Regions from separate parts of the Cohnella sp. GCM10020058 genome, predicted to be linked through region 2. Evidence: riboswitches for the same ligand, from Rfam matches in the RefSeq annotation. Region 2 holds a riboswitch; each other region holds the start of a gene.
The links. Region 2 has a riboswitch for cyclic di-AMP ahead of ACFSR7_RS13825 (APC family permease). Riboswitches for the same ligand answer to the same signal wherever they lie in the genome.
Positions count from the first base shown of each region.

Region 1: another riboswitch for cyclic di-AMP. It lies ahead of ACFSR7_RS33220 (hypothetical protein); the one in region 2 lies ahead of ACFSR7_RS13825 (APC family permease).
Region 3: another riboswitch for cyclic di-AMP. It lies ahead of ACFSR7_RS08465 (C40 family peptidase); the one in region 2 lies ahead of ACFSR7_RS13825 (APC family permease).

Region 1 is NZ_JBHUJV010000023.1:1,195-6,891, forward strand. It holds gene ACFSR7_RS33210 (response regulator) at 1-412, opposite strand, end outside; gene ACFSR7_RS33215 (ATP-binding protein) at 399-2,027, opposite strand; cyclic di-AMP (ydaO/yuaA leader) riboswitch at 2,358-2,521, shown strand; gene ACFSR7_RS33220 (hypothetical protein) at 2,524-3,042, shown strand; gene kdpF (K(+)-transporting ATPase subunit F) at 3,172-3,249, shown strand; gene kdpA (potassium-transporting ATPase subunit KdpA) at 3,293-4,972, shown strand; gene kdpB (potassium-transporting ATPase subunit KdpB) at 4,996-5,697, shown strand, end outside.
Region 2 is NZ_JBHUJV010000008.1:309,838-315,534, reverse strand. It holds gene ACFSR7_RS13830 (galactose-binding domain-containing protein) at 1-573, opposite strand, end outside; gene ACFSR7_RS13825 (APC family permease) at 848-2,665, opposite strand; cyclic di-AMP (ydaO/yuaA leader) riboswitch at 2,765-2,924, opposite strand; gene ACFSR7_RS13820 (M4 family metallopeptidase) at 3,186-5,697, opposite strand, start outside.
Region 3 is NZ_JBHUJV010000004.1:470,682-476,378, reverse strand. It holds gene ACFSR7_RS08475 (M1 family metallopeptidase) at 46-2,160, shown strand; gene ACFSR7_RS08470 (hypothetical protein) at 2,177-2,995, shown strand; cyclic di-AMP (ydaO/yuaA leader) riboswitch at 3,330-3,473, shown strand; gene ACFSR7_RS08465 (C40 family peptidase) at 3,479-3,946, shown strand; gene ACFSR7_RS08460 (hypothetical protein) at 4,133-5,434, opposite strand; gene ACFSR7_RS08455 (DUF58 domain-containing protein) at 5,431-5,697, opposite strand, start outside.

The DNA.
Region 1 (5,697 bases), on a different contig from region 2:
CGAACGTCAGGAGCGGCTCGTTAACCGAACGGGCCGCCGCATGCCGCAGCGCCACCCGGATGCGGGCGACGAGCTCGCCCATGCTGAACGGCTTGGTCACATAATCGTCGGCGCCGCCGTCCAGCGCCACGATCTTGTCTTCCTCCCGATCCCTGGCCGTCAGCACGATGATCGGCGCCAGCGACCATTCCCGGATGCGGCTCAGCACCTCAAGGCCGGACAGATCCGGCAGCCCGAGGTCGAGCAGGATTAAATCCGGCCGCACGAGTGCCGCCTGCTGCAGACCCTCCCCGCCAGTCGAAGCTTCGTCGATGATAAACCGATATGCCTGCAGCGTCACGCGCAGCAGCTTGCGGATTTGCGGCTCGTCGTCCACGATCAAGATTCGTGCGCCTTGCTCATTCATCGCCATCGTTCTCCGTTCCCTGTTCCTTTAATCGATCATGTCGATCTTGCCGATCCAGTCGATCTTGCCGATCCAGTCGATCTTGTCGATCTTGCCGATCCGCCCGTTCATCCGGCTTGTTCAGCGGCAGCGCAATCGTCATGACCGTCCCTTGCGGCTCGTTGCGTCTGCCCGAGATCTTACCGCCGTGCAGCTCCGCGATTCCTTTGCAGATGGCGAGCCCCAATCCCGTGCCCGTCACCTGCCGGGTGGCGTCGGCGCGATAAAATTTATCGAAAATCCGGGCGTATTCCTCATCCGTAAGTCCGATTCCCTGATCGGCCACGGCGATGACCAGCGTATCCGAATCCGACGACACCGAGATGTCGATCTCGCTGTAGTCCGGGCTGTACTTGATCGCATTGCCGACGACATTTGCCAGCAATTGCTCCAGCAGCACTTCATCGCCCGACACCAAGGGGACTTGTTCGGGCAGCCGCACCCGCAGCTTGCGATGCTCCTTGTAGTCTTGAACCTGCGACAGCGTCACCCCGATCAGATCCTCCACGTCGCACCAGTTTTTCCGCAGACGAAGCATGCCGCTCTCCAGTTGAACCATGCTGAGCAGATTTTTTACCAACCGGTTCATCCGCAGCGCGCCGTCGCGAATGTTGATCAAGAGCTCCTTCCGGTCCTCGGACGTAAAAAGATCGTCGTCCGCCGCCAGAACGGTGGCTGAGCCGATAATCGCCGCAAGCGGCGTCCGCAGCTCATGGGAGACGGAGTCCAGGATCGCCGTGCGCAGACGCTCGGATTCCGCCGTCAGATGGGCGATCTTGGCCTCCTCGGCCAGCTTGGCGCGGGCGATGGCGCTGGCGGCCAGTCCGCCCAGCGCCTCGAGCATTTGCCGCTGCCCGGCGGTGAAGTGGCTTTTCCGCTCCTTCAAATTAAGCGCGAGCACGCCGTATACGCGGTCCTCGGTTCGCAGCGGCAAGTAATAGCCGGGCGCATCCCGCAGCGTGTTGGAACCGTAGCCGATCGCTTCGCCGTGATCGAAGGCCAGCTTGGCGGTCGCTTTTTCCGCTTCGCCGCGTCCCCAGTCGCTATCCGCGGCGGAGCGGTTGGTGAGCTTCAGATTGCCCGTCGTGTCCGGCATATAAATGGCGATCTCGCTGCCCATCGATTGCGCCGCTTGAGACGAGACGTTATCGAGCAGCACATGCACGTCGGTAATCGCGTTCATCTGCCTGCTCAGCGTGTATAGCGCTGCCGTCTGCGCTTCCCTCTGCTCGGAGTAAAGCAGCTGCTGCTTAAGCCTCGAAGCGAGGCTGGCGGTGAGCGCGGCGACGGCCACATATACGACGAACGAAATCACGTAACGCAAGTCCGCGACCGAGAAGCTGAGCGTCGGCGGAACAAAAAAGAAATCCAACGCGACAATCGCGAGCACGGCCGCGTAGACCGCGGGGCGAAGGCCCCACCAGACCGCGCTGACGAGGATCGGAAACAAATAGATCAGCGCAATATTGACCAGATCGAACGCAAGGCCGAGCAGATGCATCACGATCGTCATAAGCGCGACCAGCAGGGTGATGCTTGCATAAGGCCGCCAGAGCGCCCATAGAGCTTGCAGGTTACGCACGAATTTACACTTCCCGCCCGTACGAATTTCCGGACTCGTTTTCCTTAAGGTTACTGTAAAAAGCGGAGAAAATAAACCGTAAAGAGGTGTAAAAATACTATAAAAATCACTCATAATCTTAATAATATTCAGTATTCGAGAGGAAACGGGAGTACGGTACTTTTTTTATTTCCATTTTGAATGAATTTTATTGAATATCGACTTAAATCCAATTTGGGCTCCTTTACAGCAATGGAGGCCGGGCGTAAGATACGTGCAGAACGATGCCTTGCAAGCACGGAGGCAGCGGATAGACAGTTCGATGAGGGAAGGGATCCGGAGACTGTTTTAACTCGTAAGACGCTGAATCCTGGAACGAGCAGGAACGGGGGAACCAATCGGGGCCATAGAAGGCTCCATGGGGTGAATCGCCTGGCACATGACTGTGTCCGGCGTAGGGCGACTCTCTCGCCCGAATCCGACAGCTAACCTCGCAAGCGTATCGGAGAGGCAACACTTGTCGCGCGCGATCCAAGACGACGGTCTTGATCAGGAAGCCGCGGTAAAGGTTCCTCCTTTGCCGGGCTTCTTTTTTGTTGCCTTCTTCTTGTATTCGGAGGGGGAGCTTATGGAACAACGTCGTCTTTTGGTGGCTGCGCCCAACGCGGCGGGAAGAGCGTTCATTCGTCAGGCGCTGTACGAGAAGCTGCCGGTAGCCGCGCTCACGAACAACGGCAGGGAAGAAAAGGCGCTAAGAAAGATCGGAGTAAGCGAAGTTGTGCATGTAAATACTTCCTGTATAAAAGAGAACGCTGCCTCTTCCGTATTTCCGATTGGACGGGTGTTCATTTTTGAAAACAGTCTGCCGCTGACTTGCCGGTATTTGCAATGGGCGGCAGAGCGTTCGTGTCTTGCGATTACTGTCGTTACGCACGCCTGGCATCCGGAAGTCATTTACAAAAAGCTGGGCGCAGCATACGTGGTGCGCACACAAACCGGGGAAGTCGGATTTCTGCTCGACCGCCTGCTCGATTGATTTCAAAAAGGAGTGTATGAGCTTGCTGGATATTTGGATGACGTTGACGTTACTGGCCGCGTTTGCGCTTGTCGCCGGATTTGTAATCTGGTGCGACAGATCGATCGACGATGCGGGAGGCGAGCGCGCATGACGATCGTGCTGATTTTCACCGGACTGCTGCTGATCTACCTGGTGTACGCCTTGCTGCATCCGGAGAAATTTTAACGATACGCTGATCTGAGTCGCTTTAGCCCAAGGAGGAAAGGCCATGGATTTCTTGCAAATCGTCATCGTCATCGGCATTCTCGTGCTGATCGCCAAGCCGCTCGGAAATTACGTTTTCCACGTCTTCTCGAATGAGCCCAATCGCACCGATAGGCTGTTCGGCTGGGCCGAGAAGCCGATCTTCGCGGTCATCGGATTAAAAACGCGCATCGGAATGAGCTGGAAACGATATGCGATCAGCTTCGTCGCGACCAACTTCGTGCTCGTGGCAGTCAGCTACATTCTGCTGCGGGTGCAGAGCGGCTTGCCGTTTAATCCGAACGGCATCGGCAATATGGAGCCGACACTCGTCCTGAATACGGTCATCAGCTTCATTACGAATACGAACCTGCAGCACTACAGCGGCGAGACGGGCTTAAGCTACTTTTCGCAGATGGCGGTCATCATGATGATGATGTTCACGTCCGCGGCGACCGGGTTCTCGGTGGCGGTGGCGTTCGTCAGAGGCATTACGAGCAAAGGCAGGACGCTGGGCAACTTCTTCGAGGACTTCGTCAAGGCGCATACGCGGATTTTTTTCCCGCTGGCGATTCTGGTCACGCTGGCGCTGGTGGCGCTGCAGGTGCCGCAGACGCTGGACCCGACGCTGTCGGTGACGACGCTTCAGGGCGCCGCGCAGCAGATCGCGATCGGACCTGTTGCCTCGCTGGAAGCGATCAAGCATCTGGGCACGAACGGCGGCGGCTTTTTCGGCGCGAACTCGGCGCATCCGTTCGAGAATCCAAGCGCGCTGACCAACGTAATCGAGATTTTGTCGATGTGGGCGCTGCCTGCCTCGCTGCCTTTTATGTACGGCAGGTTTGCCAAGAGCCGCAAGCACGGCTGGGTCATTTTCTCGGCCATGATGGCTTTGTTCCTCGTGTTTCTAACGGTCGCCTACACGGCGGAGAAGAGCGGCAATCCCGCGCTTGAAGCGCTCGGCATCGACGCTTCGCAGGGCAGCATGGAAGGCAAGGAAGTACGCTTCGGCATCGCCCAGTCCGCGCTGTTCACCACGGTGACCACTGCGGCGACGACGGGCACGGTCAACAATATGCACGATACGCTCACGCCGCTAGGCGGCCTGGTGCCGCTCTCCGAGATGATGCTGAACGTCGTATTCGGCGGCAAAGGCGTCGGTCTCGTCAACATGCTGATGTACGCGATGCTCGCCGTGTTCATCTGCGGTCTCATGGTCGGCCGGACGCCGGAATTCCTCGGACGCAAGATCGAGCCGCGCGAGATGAAGCTGATTGCGGTCGCGATCCTGGCGCATCCGTTCATTATATTGGCGCCGACGGCGATCGCTTTTCTAACCGACCTGGGCAAAGGATCGATATCGAATCCCGGGTTTCACGGGATCTCGCAGGTCCTGTACGAATATACGTCGTCGGCAGCCAACAACGGCTCAGGCTTCGAGGGGTTGGCGGACAATACGCCGTTCTGGAATATTACGACCGGTCTCGTCATGTTTTTCGGACGCTACGTTTCGATGATCGCGCTGCTGGCCGTCGCCGGATCGATGACGCGCAAGCAATGGGTGCCCGAGACGATCGGTACGTTCCGCACGGATAACGCGCTGTTCACCTTCCTGCTGATCGGGACGGTCATTCTGATCGGCGCGCTGACCTTCCTGCCCGCGATCGTACTCGGACCTGTCGCAGAACATCTGACGATTCGCTAATTATGAGATGGAGTGAAGCTGCCGTGAACGATAAACGCAAAAAAAGCATGTTTTCCGGACCGCTGGTCGCAGACGCCCTGAAGGCGAGCGCGATCAAGCTGAATCCGGCGGTCATGATGAAAAATCCGGTCATGTTCGTCGTCGAGGTCGGCACGGTGATCGTGCTGCTCATGACGCTGTTTCCCGGTTATTTCGATGCGAAGGACCGCATCGGCTTCAATCTGGCGGTATTCCTGATCCTGCTCTTCACGGTGCTGTTCGCCAACTTTGCCGAAGCGCTGGCGGAGGGCAGAGGCAAGGCGCAGGCCGATACGCTGAAGCGGACGAAAAAAGAAATTACGGCCAATAAGGTCGTAAACGGCGGCGGCGTGAAAACCGTGCCTTCGACCGAGCTTCGCAAGGGGGACGTCGTCGTCGTCTCGCAGGGCGAGATGATTCCCGGGGACGGCGAAGTGATCGAGGGGCTTGCCTCCGTCGACGAGTCTGCGATCACCGGCGAGTCCGCTCCGGTCATCAAGGAGGCGGGCGGCGACTTCAACTCCGTCACGGGCGGCACGCGCGTCATCAGCGACCGGATCAAGGTGAGAATCACGAGCGATCCGGGGGAGACATTTATCGACCGTATGATCGCGCTGGTCGAAGGCGCCAAGCGGCAGAAGACCCCCAATGAGATTGCGCTGAATACGCTGCTCATCAGCCTGACGATCATCTTCCTGATCGTCGTC
Region 2 (5,697 bases):
TGCTTCGGCTTCATACACATTATTGGCCGGCGGCGAGACGGTTCCGTACACCTCGAACTCGGATACCTGACCGGCCGGCCAGGCGCTGTTGGCCGTGATGTTGACCTTGACGTAGCGCGTGCTGGCGGCGGCGAAGCTGATCGTCACCGCATTGCCGGTTGCCGGGTTAAACGAATACGAAGCGGACGACGCGAGCGTGCTGTACGCCGAGTCGTTCAGACTGCCCTGCACGGACAAAGTCTGCGAGCGCGTCCCCCATCCGGACGGCAGCTTCAGAACGACCTGATTAATCGTCGAGGCTGCTCCCAGGTCAACCCGGATCCATTGCGGAAAGGCGTTGTTCGCGCTCTCCCAGTAGGTGCCGGCGTTGCCGTCTACGGCATTGCCCGCTTGATACACATCCGCGTATGAGCTCGCGGTCACAGGTTTGTTCGCCGCCAGATTCGGGCCGTCCGCATAGGCCTTGGATGCTTGAAGCCCGGCCAGGTTGGCGAACAGTCCGGCCATCAGCGCGAGAGCCAGCAAAGAAGCCGTCCACGGCTTCCGTTTCCCCGTATGCAGTTGCATGAACATCATCTGCCTCCTTTTAAATGGATAACTCGAAATTCCGGTCTCTTCCGACTTGAGCGGCTGATCAGTGGCGCCTGACTAAGTTCACGGAGCTGCGAACCTCCTCCTCCCGTATATGGATGATGCTTCCTTTAAATTATAAGCGCTTACATACATGTCCGACGATGTACATTCCTATGAGATGTGTGTGCGGAACTACGATTCTTATGAGGCCGAAAACCAAAAAATCTCGCCCGCAAAATCACGGACGAGACGGATCGCATGCGCTCTTCGGACGTTAACGACGCAGATGGTAAGGCACGGTCGCGATGATGACGTCCTTTTGATTGTAAAGGTAAGCGCGAAGCAGCAGGCTCGACTGATTGTGCAAAATGTGCTGCCACCAGTGCTTGGCGATAAACTGCGGGATGAGGACGGTGATATGGTCGGTCTCGGCGGTTTTCCACTCGATCGTGTCGATGAACTTCATAATCGGGCGGATAATGCTGCGATAGCTTGATCTGAGCGTGATGAGCCGGACGCCGGGATCCCAGTCGGCCCATCTTTTTTCCATGCGCTCGATCTCCTCGTCGTCAAAGCCGACATAGACGGCGACGACGTTGTCGGTCAGCGACTTGGCGTAGCTGAGCGAATTCATGACGACGCGGGTGACCCCCGCGACCGGCACGACGATCGTGCTGCCCTTGATGCACGGCTTCTCCTTGGCCGGATCGATGCGCAGCTCGTCGGCAGTATTGCGGTAATGGCGTGCGATGGCGAAGAACGTCCACATGACGACCGGCAGGAACACGAACACCATCCACACATGCGTGAACTTGGTGAAAATAAAGATGAGCGTGATGCTCAGCGTCGTCAGCATGCCGATCGTATTGACAAGCAGGCGCGTCATCCAGCCTTGCGGGCGTAGCCGGATCCAGCGCACCATCATGCCGAGCTGCGACAGCGTGAACGGGATGAAGACGCCGACCGCGTAGAGCGGGATCAGGTTTTCGGTGTTGCCGTGGAAAATGATGACCAGCAGCGCCGAGAACACGCCGAGGAAAATGATGCCGTTGGAGTAACCGAGCCGGTCTCCGCGAACCATGAAGGCGTGCGGCATGTATTTGTCCTTGGCCAGCATGAACGCCAGCAGCGGGAACGCGGAGTACGCCGTATTCGCCGCCAGCACCAGAATCAGCGCGGTCAGCGCCTGGATGACGTAATAGATCGTACCTCGACCGAAGGTCGATTCGGCGATTTGCGAGACGACCGTCTGCTTTTCGTCCGGCGCGACGCCGTACCAATAAGCGAGCAGGCTGATGCCGATAAACATCGCGCCCAGAATCGTGCCCATCATGATCAGCGTGGCGGCGGCGTTGCGCTCGGCCGGCTTTTTGAAGTTGGGAATGGCATTGGATACGGCTTCGACGCCTGTGAGCGCGGAGCAGCCCGAGCTGAATGCCTTGAGGAGCAGGAAGAGACTGACGTTAGACACGGCGGCGCCGAATTCCGGCACGTGAGCGGGCGCGCTGCCCGTTGCGTACTTGACGATGCCGGCAGCGATGAGCACGAAGATCGCTACGACGAATAAGTAGATCGGCGTCGCGAGCACGGAGGCGGACTCGGTCAAGCCGCGAAGGTTCATGACGGTCAGAATAAGGATGATGACGAGCGCGATCAGAACGCGGTGTTCGTGCAGCGAAGGAAAAGCCGACGTGATCGCATCCGTGCCGGCGGACGAGCTGACCGCGACGGTCAATATATAATCGACCAGCAGCGAGCCGCCGGCCAGGAGTCCCGTCGAGACGCCGAGATTGTCCTTGGCCACGATGTAGGCGCCGCCGCCGGCCGGATAGGCATAAATGGTCTGGCGGTAAGACAGGATGAGAATAAATAAAAGGCCGAGCACCGCCAGCGAGATCGGCACCGAGTACCAGACGGCCGCGAAGCCCGCCGCCATGAGGACGATCAAAATCTGCTCCGTGCCGTACGCCACGGACGATAGCGCATCGGACGACAAGACGGCAAGCGCCTTGAATTTGCCCAGCTTGGCGCCCTCGATCTCCGCGCTTTTCATCGGTCTGCCGATCAGAAGCCGTTTAACTTTGCTGACCATGGGGTTATCTCCTTTGCTGTGCCGGCACCGCTGACGGGCATCAAAAAAAGCCGCAGGAAAGGATCTCCCGCAGCTTATTCTTAAGCGAATAGCGGCGCAGGCTCCTCTTCCGGACGCTTGCGAGGTTAGCTGTCGGATTCGGGCTCGGCAAGCAGCCCTACGCTTGGCAAAAGCCAAGCGATTCACCCCTGGGCGTGCATGCGCGGCACCCGGTTGGTTCCCCCGTTCCCGCATCTGCGGGATTCAGCGATTAGGATGTTAAATCACGAAATGAATCATACGTTACGTTCCATCTTCATGTAAACTGCCGCCGAAGGGGATGAAACAGCGCGGCGGCCGGTTAACCTACGAAGAGAACGGTTACATTCATGCGGCTCTTGCATTATCTCAGCCGCGCACATTCGCGCTCGATTTATTGAGGTTTCTGCTGTCTCGGATGCCCGAGTATTTGAAACGAATTAAAAAAAATAACCCCGCCTCCCGCCAAACGGGAGGACGAGGGGTGTTGTATGCATCCCTTTTAAATGAGTTGCAGATTCTCCAGCATGCGCATGAGCGATACGGTGGCTTCGGCCCTGGTAACCGGCGCGGCAGGAGCGAATGAGCCGTCCGCTCTGTTCTGCATGATGCCCGCAGCGAGCAGTGCCTGCGCGTCGGCGGCAGCCCATGCAGGAATTTTCGCCGCATCGGCAGAAGCGCCGGAGCCTGCCTGCCCCGCAATTTTCGGCAATCCGCCCGCATAAGCGATCGCTCTGCCCAGCATGACCGCCATCTCCTGGCGCTTGATGACGCCGCCCGGACCGAAACTCCCGTTGCCGTAGCCCGAGATTAGCCCCGCGCTCACTGCCGTCGTCACCGGAGCGCCATACCAGGCGCCGGCCTTCACATCGGCGAACGAGAACGCTGCCGGCAGTGTCTGCAGACCGAGCGCTCTCGCGAGGAGAGCGGCGAACTCGGCTCTCGTCACTGTTCGGTCCGGCTGGAACTGTCCCGATCCGGCGCCGAGCACGAGCTTCCTGGACGCCATTTTCTCGATCGCGGCACGATCCGTGTGGACCGCAATGTCAGCGAACGACTTGACTGCCTGCGCCAGCACATACACGCTGTTGTGCGGCGTCCGGATCGCCGCAGTCAACCGGCCCTCGGAAACGGTGATCGCCGCAGGGACGAATACGAGCTGTCCGGTGACGGTGTCCAAGGTCAGCGCAGTTACTTCCCCTGTCGTCTTGGGAGCGTCGATACTTACCCGTTTGGTGACATAAATGCCGTTAAAGTTTTTCAGCTCTTTTTTCTTCCCGCCGGAAGCCAGCTCGATCGTGAAGTCGAGGAAGTCGGACAAGGCTGCATAGCCGTCCGTTCGCAGCATTTGCCGGGACTTCGCCTGCTCTGATTGCGCAGACTTGACGACGCCGAACTCGAGCTGCAGATCGTCAGGGACTGCTGCCGTTCCCCAGGCTTGCGCCAGCAGCGAGCCGCTAAGCAGCTTGACGGGAATCTCGTACGAGACTTTGTCAGTCTGTACCACAAGCGTCAAGCCCGAGGATTGGACAGACGCGGCCGCGAGCGCCGCGGACGGCAACCGTACCTTAATGCCGTCTCCGCCTGTGCCGACAGGCAGGACGAGCTTGAGCGCCGTACCGGCAGATGCCGTCTGCCCGTCCGCCAGCTTGAGCGCTTGCTTCAGCTTGTCGGCGTCGGGCTCGACGATTGAAATCGAGCGTCCGTCGGCACCGGCTTCCTGTGAGGACTTCAGATCGTTGCCGGAGAGCTTGATCGTCCCGTCCTGAACCTTCGTCTCATCGTCGGCATCGTCGGCAGTCGCGCTTCCACCGGATGCGCCGGTACCCGGCGTGCCCGTTCCGGGAGTACTGGTTCCGGGAGTGCCGGTTCCAGGTGCACCGGTGCCTGGCGAGCCTGTGCCCGGGTTGCCGGTGTTCGTATCCACGACGATCGGGCAAACATTCAGCGGCGAGGAGACCGAGACGATCGGACTGAAGCCGACGCCTTCGTAGTCTCCGTACGTCGTAATCGTCGTCGCTTCAGTACTTGTCGCGACCAGCGTGAACACGCCTTCCTTCGCGCTCTGAGCCAGCGCCAGCGTACCGACTGCCAATCCAGAAAACATACCGGTAGAGGGAGAAGAACCGCTAGGGCCTAACTTGTATGACGCGCTTCGAATCGTGTTGCCGGACCGCACGGTCATCCGTTGCCATTGATCTTTTTCATCGAACAGGCCGAACAGAATATCGTCTACGCCGTCGCCCAGCACTCCGCCAGACTGCAGCCTGTCTCCTTCGCTGCCCGACTTGTAATAGCGTCCCGAACCGGAAAACACATAGGTCTCGTCCGGGGAAACCCAGAGCCGGTCGGGCGATCCTTCATGTACGTACGGCCCATGAAAATCCGGAACGGCCGTTTCGTCGTCCGTCTCCAACAGACGCGAAGCAATCGTCGCATAGGCGCGGAGCTTTACACCGTCCACGATCGTATAGAGCCGCTGCCGCCCCGGCGATAGCGCCAGCCCCTGCGCGCTCGTCATATCTGCACGCGCGCGGATCGTTCCCGCTTGATCGTACGCAGTCAGGTGCTGGCCGTCGGCCGCGCGACTCAGCACGTAGATCTCGCCCGGCGCCGCCACGGCCAGATCGAACGGCTCATCCGCCGTATCGAACGCAGCTGTCTGCGATAAATTGCTCGCGTCCAGCACGACAATCCGGCCCGTTCCGTCTCCTTTCTTCAGCACTGCGTACACATAGTCCGCTGTCGCGAACAGACGCACCGGCGCTGCGGACACATTTGCCGTCTCGATTCGTCCGGCCGTTGGATCAAAGGAAACGATGCTTCGAATATTCGCGCCGCTCGGGATCAAATACAGCGTGTGCGTGCCGGGATGTCCGGTCGCCTGCGCCGCCTGCCAGGGCAGACGGGCCCAGCCGACGGCCGAGGCGTAAGCCGACTGCGCTTTGGAACGGTTGACCATGACGCTCCAGCCGATCTCGGCAGCCCGGTTGCCCGCATCGTCGTAGATAGCG
Region 3 (5,697 bases), on a different contig from region 2:
CACATATACATCTGCTAGATGCTTGTCAACGGGAGGGTTACCGTCATGCCCCAACGCCCCATTTATCGTATCGCCGCGCTCGCCGTCTCCGCCGCCGTGCTGCTGAGCTCGGCCAGCTTCGGATTCGATGCCGCCTGGCAGTCTCAGTTCACCCTGCCCGCCTATGCCGCACAGGACCCGCTTGCGGCCGCCTCCCGGGACTCCGGCGATTCGGCCGGCGCGCTTGAAGCCGACGCTGCTGCCGATCCTGCCGGAGCGTCTGCCGACTCCGCCGCTTCGAACGCCCCGGATGCTTCGAACGCTTCGGAAGGGCAGCACAACGCCGCAGCGGCGCCGCAATTCCCGCCTTCTCCGATTCCGGCACCGCAGCCGTCCGTCGCGCTCAGCAACCGGATCGTCGACTACGACATCTCGGTCAAGCTTGTGGACGGCGGCCGGCTTGAAGGCTCCGAGACGCTGACTTGGAAAAACCCCGGTCGCAAGCCCGTGACGGATCTGTACCTTCATTTGTATCCGAACGCGTTCGCGCCCGGCAGTACGTTCCTGAACGAATCGAACGGCCAGCTGCGCGGCGTGAAGATGACGCCGGGCAAGGACGGCGCCATGGAGCTGAGCGAGCTGACGACCGAGGACGGCGAGACGTTGCTGCCGCGCCTTCGCTACGTCCAGCCGGACGACGGCAACGCACAGGACCGGACGCTGGCCTCCTTCCGCTTGCCGAAGGCCGTCGCGCCGGGTCAGACCGTTACCGTCCGCATGAAGTTCACCGTCAAGCTGCCCCAGGTATTCGCCCGCATGGGACAGGCGGGGGACTTCGTCATGGCGGGTCAATGGTTCCCGAAGGTCGCCGCTTACGAGACGACGGGCGTCCGGGGCCGCACCGCGGAGGGTTGGGACCTCCACCAGTACCATGGCAATTCTGAATTTTACGCGGACTTCGGCGTATACGGCGTCAAGATCGACGTGCCCGAGGACCGCACCGTGGCGGCGACCGGCTTCCAATACAAACAGCCCGTCGTCAAGGACGGACGGAAAACGTACCAATTTTACGCAGAAGACGTGCATGATTTCTCCTGGTCCGCTTCTCCCGACTTCGTGACTGCGGAGGATTCCTTCTCCTCGGCCGGCGTGCCCGGCGTACGGATCAAGCTGTACCTGGACCCGCTGCACGCGAAGCAGGAGGAACGCTACATGCACGCGGCCAAATCCGCGCTGGCCAAGCTCGGCGAATGGTACGGCGACTATCCGTACACGACGCTCTCCATCGTTGTCCCCCCTGCCGACGCGGAGGGCGCCGGCGGCATGGAATACCCGACGCTCGTCACCGGCGCGGCGGCGAAAGATGACAATCCGGGCTATGAGCTCGAGCGCACGCTTGTCCACGAGATCGCGCATCAATATTGGTACGGCATCGTCGCTTCGAATGAATTCGAGGAAGCTTGGCTGGACGAGGCCTTCACCTCCTATACCGAAGATAAGCTGATGGCTGCCATCTACGGCGTCTCGGCCCGCACGCCGATCGAATCCCTTTACATGACAAACCCGATGCCGCTCAAGCTTGACGCATGGGATTACGGCGGTTCGGATGCCTATGCGGAAAACGTGTATATGCGCGGCAAGCTCGTGCTCAAGGCAATCGAGGCCAAGACCGGGGAGAAAACGATGTCGAAAATCATGCGGACTTATTTTCAGAAATATCGCTTTAAGCATCCCGACAGCCAAAGCTTTCAGCGCGTCGTCGAGGCCGTTACCAGGGATGACTGGAAGGACTTCTTCCAGGCCTATGTGTACCGGGGAGAATCGGCCGACTTCGCGGTCGCCTCCATCCGCACGGAACCGGACGGCGAGGGCGGCTATCAGTCCATCGTCCTGCTCACGAGGACCCAGGGCAGCCCGCAGGCCGCGACGGTGCAATTTGGCTTCAAGGACGGCAAAACCGTCCGCAAGACATGGGACGGCATTCAGAGCCACATCCAGATCCGATTGCAGTCGGCATCACCGCTATCGTACGTAGCGGTCGATCCGATGCTCGATATCGTGCTCGATCACAGTCGTTACGACAACTATCTGAAGGCTGAAGCGCCCGTGCGCAAGCGGACCAAGCTCGACGTCACGCTGGGACAGCTGATCGACGCGATCGTCGGCAGCATGGCCTGGTGAAGGAGGGGGAACCGACATGAACGACGCGATCCGAAAAGGCTGGGAGACGACCAAGCGGCACAAATACGTGCTCGTCGCCTTGTTCCTTTACCGCCTGCTGTGGGGATTTTTCCTCTACCGGTTTATCGACTCGGTCGTGGCGCCGATCCTGACCCGGTACCCGGACGAACATCCGCTCGGCGCGGCAGCCAAGCAGCTTTTTGCGATCGAGGCCCAATTTCGTCTGCTCAAGACGGATCTCGCCGATCATACGCTGCTCTTGCTGGGCGGCATGCTCCTCCTCCGCATGCTGATCACGCCGGTGCTGAACGCGGGACTTTACTACTCCTTCGCCAACGCGGAAGATCAGGGCGGCACCCAAGTGCTCAAGGGCATCCGGCAGGCTTGGAAAAAAGTGTCGCTGCTCTACGGCGCCGAGAAGCTGATTGCCTTGGCTCCGGCAATCTGGCTGATTCCGTTCGGACGAAACGCATATATGGAAATGCCCGATGCCGCGTCATGGCTCGGACAGATGCTTCCTTACGCCGCGGGCTGGACGCTCTGGATGCTGGCGGTGCACCTTCCCTTTTTGTTCATGCAGTTCAGCGCCGCGGCCGGGGGCAGCCCCTGGCAGGGGGCGCTTCGCTCGGTAAGCCGCCTGCTCCCTCTGCTTGGCGTGACGATCCTGTTGCCCCTGCTCTCCCTGCTCGGTTCCGCCGCCGTATCCGGCGCCACGCTGATCTGGACCGGCCTGCTGGCGATCGCGCTGAACCAGGCATTCCACTTCGTCCGGTCAACGATCGCGCTCTGGACGGCGGCCTGCCAGCATCGCTTGTGGCAGCGCGAAGAAGCTTGAAACAACGCTTAAAAACAGCAAGAGACGGACGCGCCGTTCATCGGAAGATGGGCGGAGCGCCGTCTCTTTTTTTGCAGGCTATTAATATCGGTCGAGAGGGCGGCATAGACTACGATCATACTCTTGCGACTGCAGCCGTGTCGAAGACTTGCGCCCTCTTAATCTTTCTCATTTATTCATAGGCTTGGCCTTTCGCGGGCGTAAACCCCGCATCCCTTGCTGCGCTTGGGTTTGGAGATGTCGCCAGCATAGTCCTTTTAATTTGGGACATTAAGGATTTCTAATCTTGAAGGAGCAGGAGTTGGGGCCTAAAAATCGAATTTCTAAAGCTAAGGTGCGAAAACTGCCGAATTCCCGCGCACTGGGAAACGGGGGAACCAGTCTTTACCGGGTGAATTGGCTTTGCCTCGCGCAGAAGCCATAGGGAACCTTCAACCGAACCCTCCAGCTAACCTCGTAGGCACTTGGAAGGAGCTTCTTGTTTTGCGCAAAGTTACAGTACTTCTACTTGCTTTAACCTGCCTCCTGGCTTTCCAGTTGGGCAGCGCATCCGCAGCTTCCAAGCTCGACTCGACCGTCTCCAAGCTGATCGGCATCGATTACGATTACGGCGGCACGACGACCAGCGGCTTCGATTGCTCCGGATTCACGGCTTATGTTTTCAAGAAGTTCGACGTCAAGCTGCCTCACTCGTCCAAAGGCCAATTCGCCATGGGCGACAAGGTTGCTCGCGAAGATCTTCGTCCGGGAGACCTCGTATTCTTCAATACGAGCGGCGAAGGCGTGTCCCACGTAGGCATCTATGTCGGTGACAACAAATTTGCACACTCGGCTTCCAAGGGTGTTACGATCTCGGATCTGGATGAAAAGTATTATGCGAAGCGCTACGTCGGCGCTCGCCGCGTAATGGACTCCGACACCTACACGTCCGTGGCAATCGATCACGTGTAAACTCGGTTGAAGTGGAATGCTTAGGCAAAGACCCGCCCCCAAAGCGGGTCTTTGCTGCTGCTTGGAGTGAATGGAGAGGTTACTTAGGTTGTACCCTTGCTGTAAAGATTTTGAAACAGACCTGACGTAGAAATTTGCGCAAAAAAACGGGCTTTGGCGCCGTAAGCCAAGGCCCTCTTTTTTTCGTCATGCTTTCCAGGGAAATTCTGCGCCGAGGCGATCGGCTTCCTCCGGCTTTACCCGGCCGCCGTAGCGAGCTCTGCCGTACAGCTCGCCGAGCGGACGGGACACTTTCGCCAGCCAGCCTCGGGATGCCGCCTCCGATGCGCGGGCCTGCGGCGCTTGGTTTAATTCGCGCCACTTTTCGATTGCCCCGATCGTCTCCGACGGCGTCAGCGATTCCCGGTGAACGTATCCTTCCTTGACCGCATCGGCGAGCAGCGCGGCATACAGGCTTCTGACCCGGTCCTCCGCAGACATCGCCGTCCAGTCCTCTCGCCGGAGCGATCGCCTTGACTTCGACCTGTTTCGCGAGAATAGTCGGCTCAGCAACTTATCCCCCTGAAGCAAGCTCTCTCGCTCTTCGGTGTAGCCGAGATCCGTCTCGGCCGCGCGCCGTCCTGCAAGCAGCCTGCCGTACCACGCCTTCACGCGATCCGAGATGCGTCGCCACCAGACAGCGTTGAGCAAATATCGTCGCGCCAGGCGATATACGACGACAAGCGCCAGCAGCGCGAGTACGACATAAAGCGCATACTCTAACCATACCCACAGCCGTCCGGTGCCGGCCTCCTGCGGCGGGAATGCCGGCGGCTGCGCGGACGGCTCCGGCTGGGGCGTCTGCTCCGGAGCAGATTCGCCGGCGGGGACGAGCGAGAGCAGCCAGCGGATGAGCCGACGGACCTGCGGCCAGATCGGAAGTCCCGCGAACGGGAGAAAGACGAGCGCGACGACGATGCCCCACAATGCGAGATATCGCTTGCCCGCAGCAGCGAGCCGTCTCGTCACGAGGCCGGCGTGCAGGCCGGCTTCGCCCAGCGACTTGGCCTGCAGGAAATACAGCGCGGCTGCCAGCCAGACGATGCCCGCCGCGAGCAGCAGCGGCCTCGCGCCGTCCGCAATGTCGAGCTGCGACGCTGCCGCGAGAACGATGGCGTGGAGGCCGACCGCGACGGAGCAGCGCACGATGCGCGCCCAGTCGAAGCGGGCGATCCACGACAAGAGGCCAAGCGGCAGCACGAGCCACAACTGCCGCCGATCGGCTGCGCATGCGGCGGCGACGAATGCCGCGATGAGCGCGAGGTGGACGAGCGATGCGGGCAGCTTGCCGCGCAGCAGCGTGGGGAGCGCCCTCCCGACCGCGGCGCCAAGCCAAGCGAGCGCGATCCAGCCGACTGTCGGGAGGGCGAGACCGGATTGCGCGTGGAGTACCAACAGAAGCGGATAAGCGGCCAGCGCGTCAGCCAGACTACGGAGCATAAGCTTCATGGCGTTCCTCCTGCAGCTTGGCGTGATGTTTGCCTGTCCTTGTAGAGTAGCAAGAGCTCTACCCGGTTGCCCGCCTGTCGCAGCTTCCGCACGGCAAGCTCTTGCTTGGGCGTCAGGAAGGCGGTGATGAGCAGCAGATTCGCTCCGCGCATCCGCTCCTGGACGAGCTCGCCGAGCAGGTAGCCCAGCTCCAGCCGGACGGCAGGCTCGAAGCCGGCCATCGCTTCGAGGATCGCGTACAGTTGGCTGCGGCCGCGCGCAGG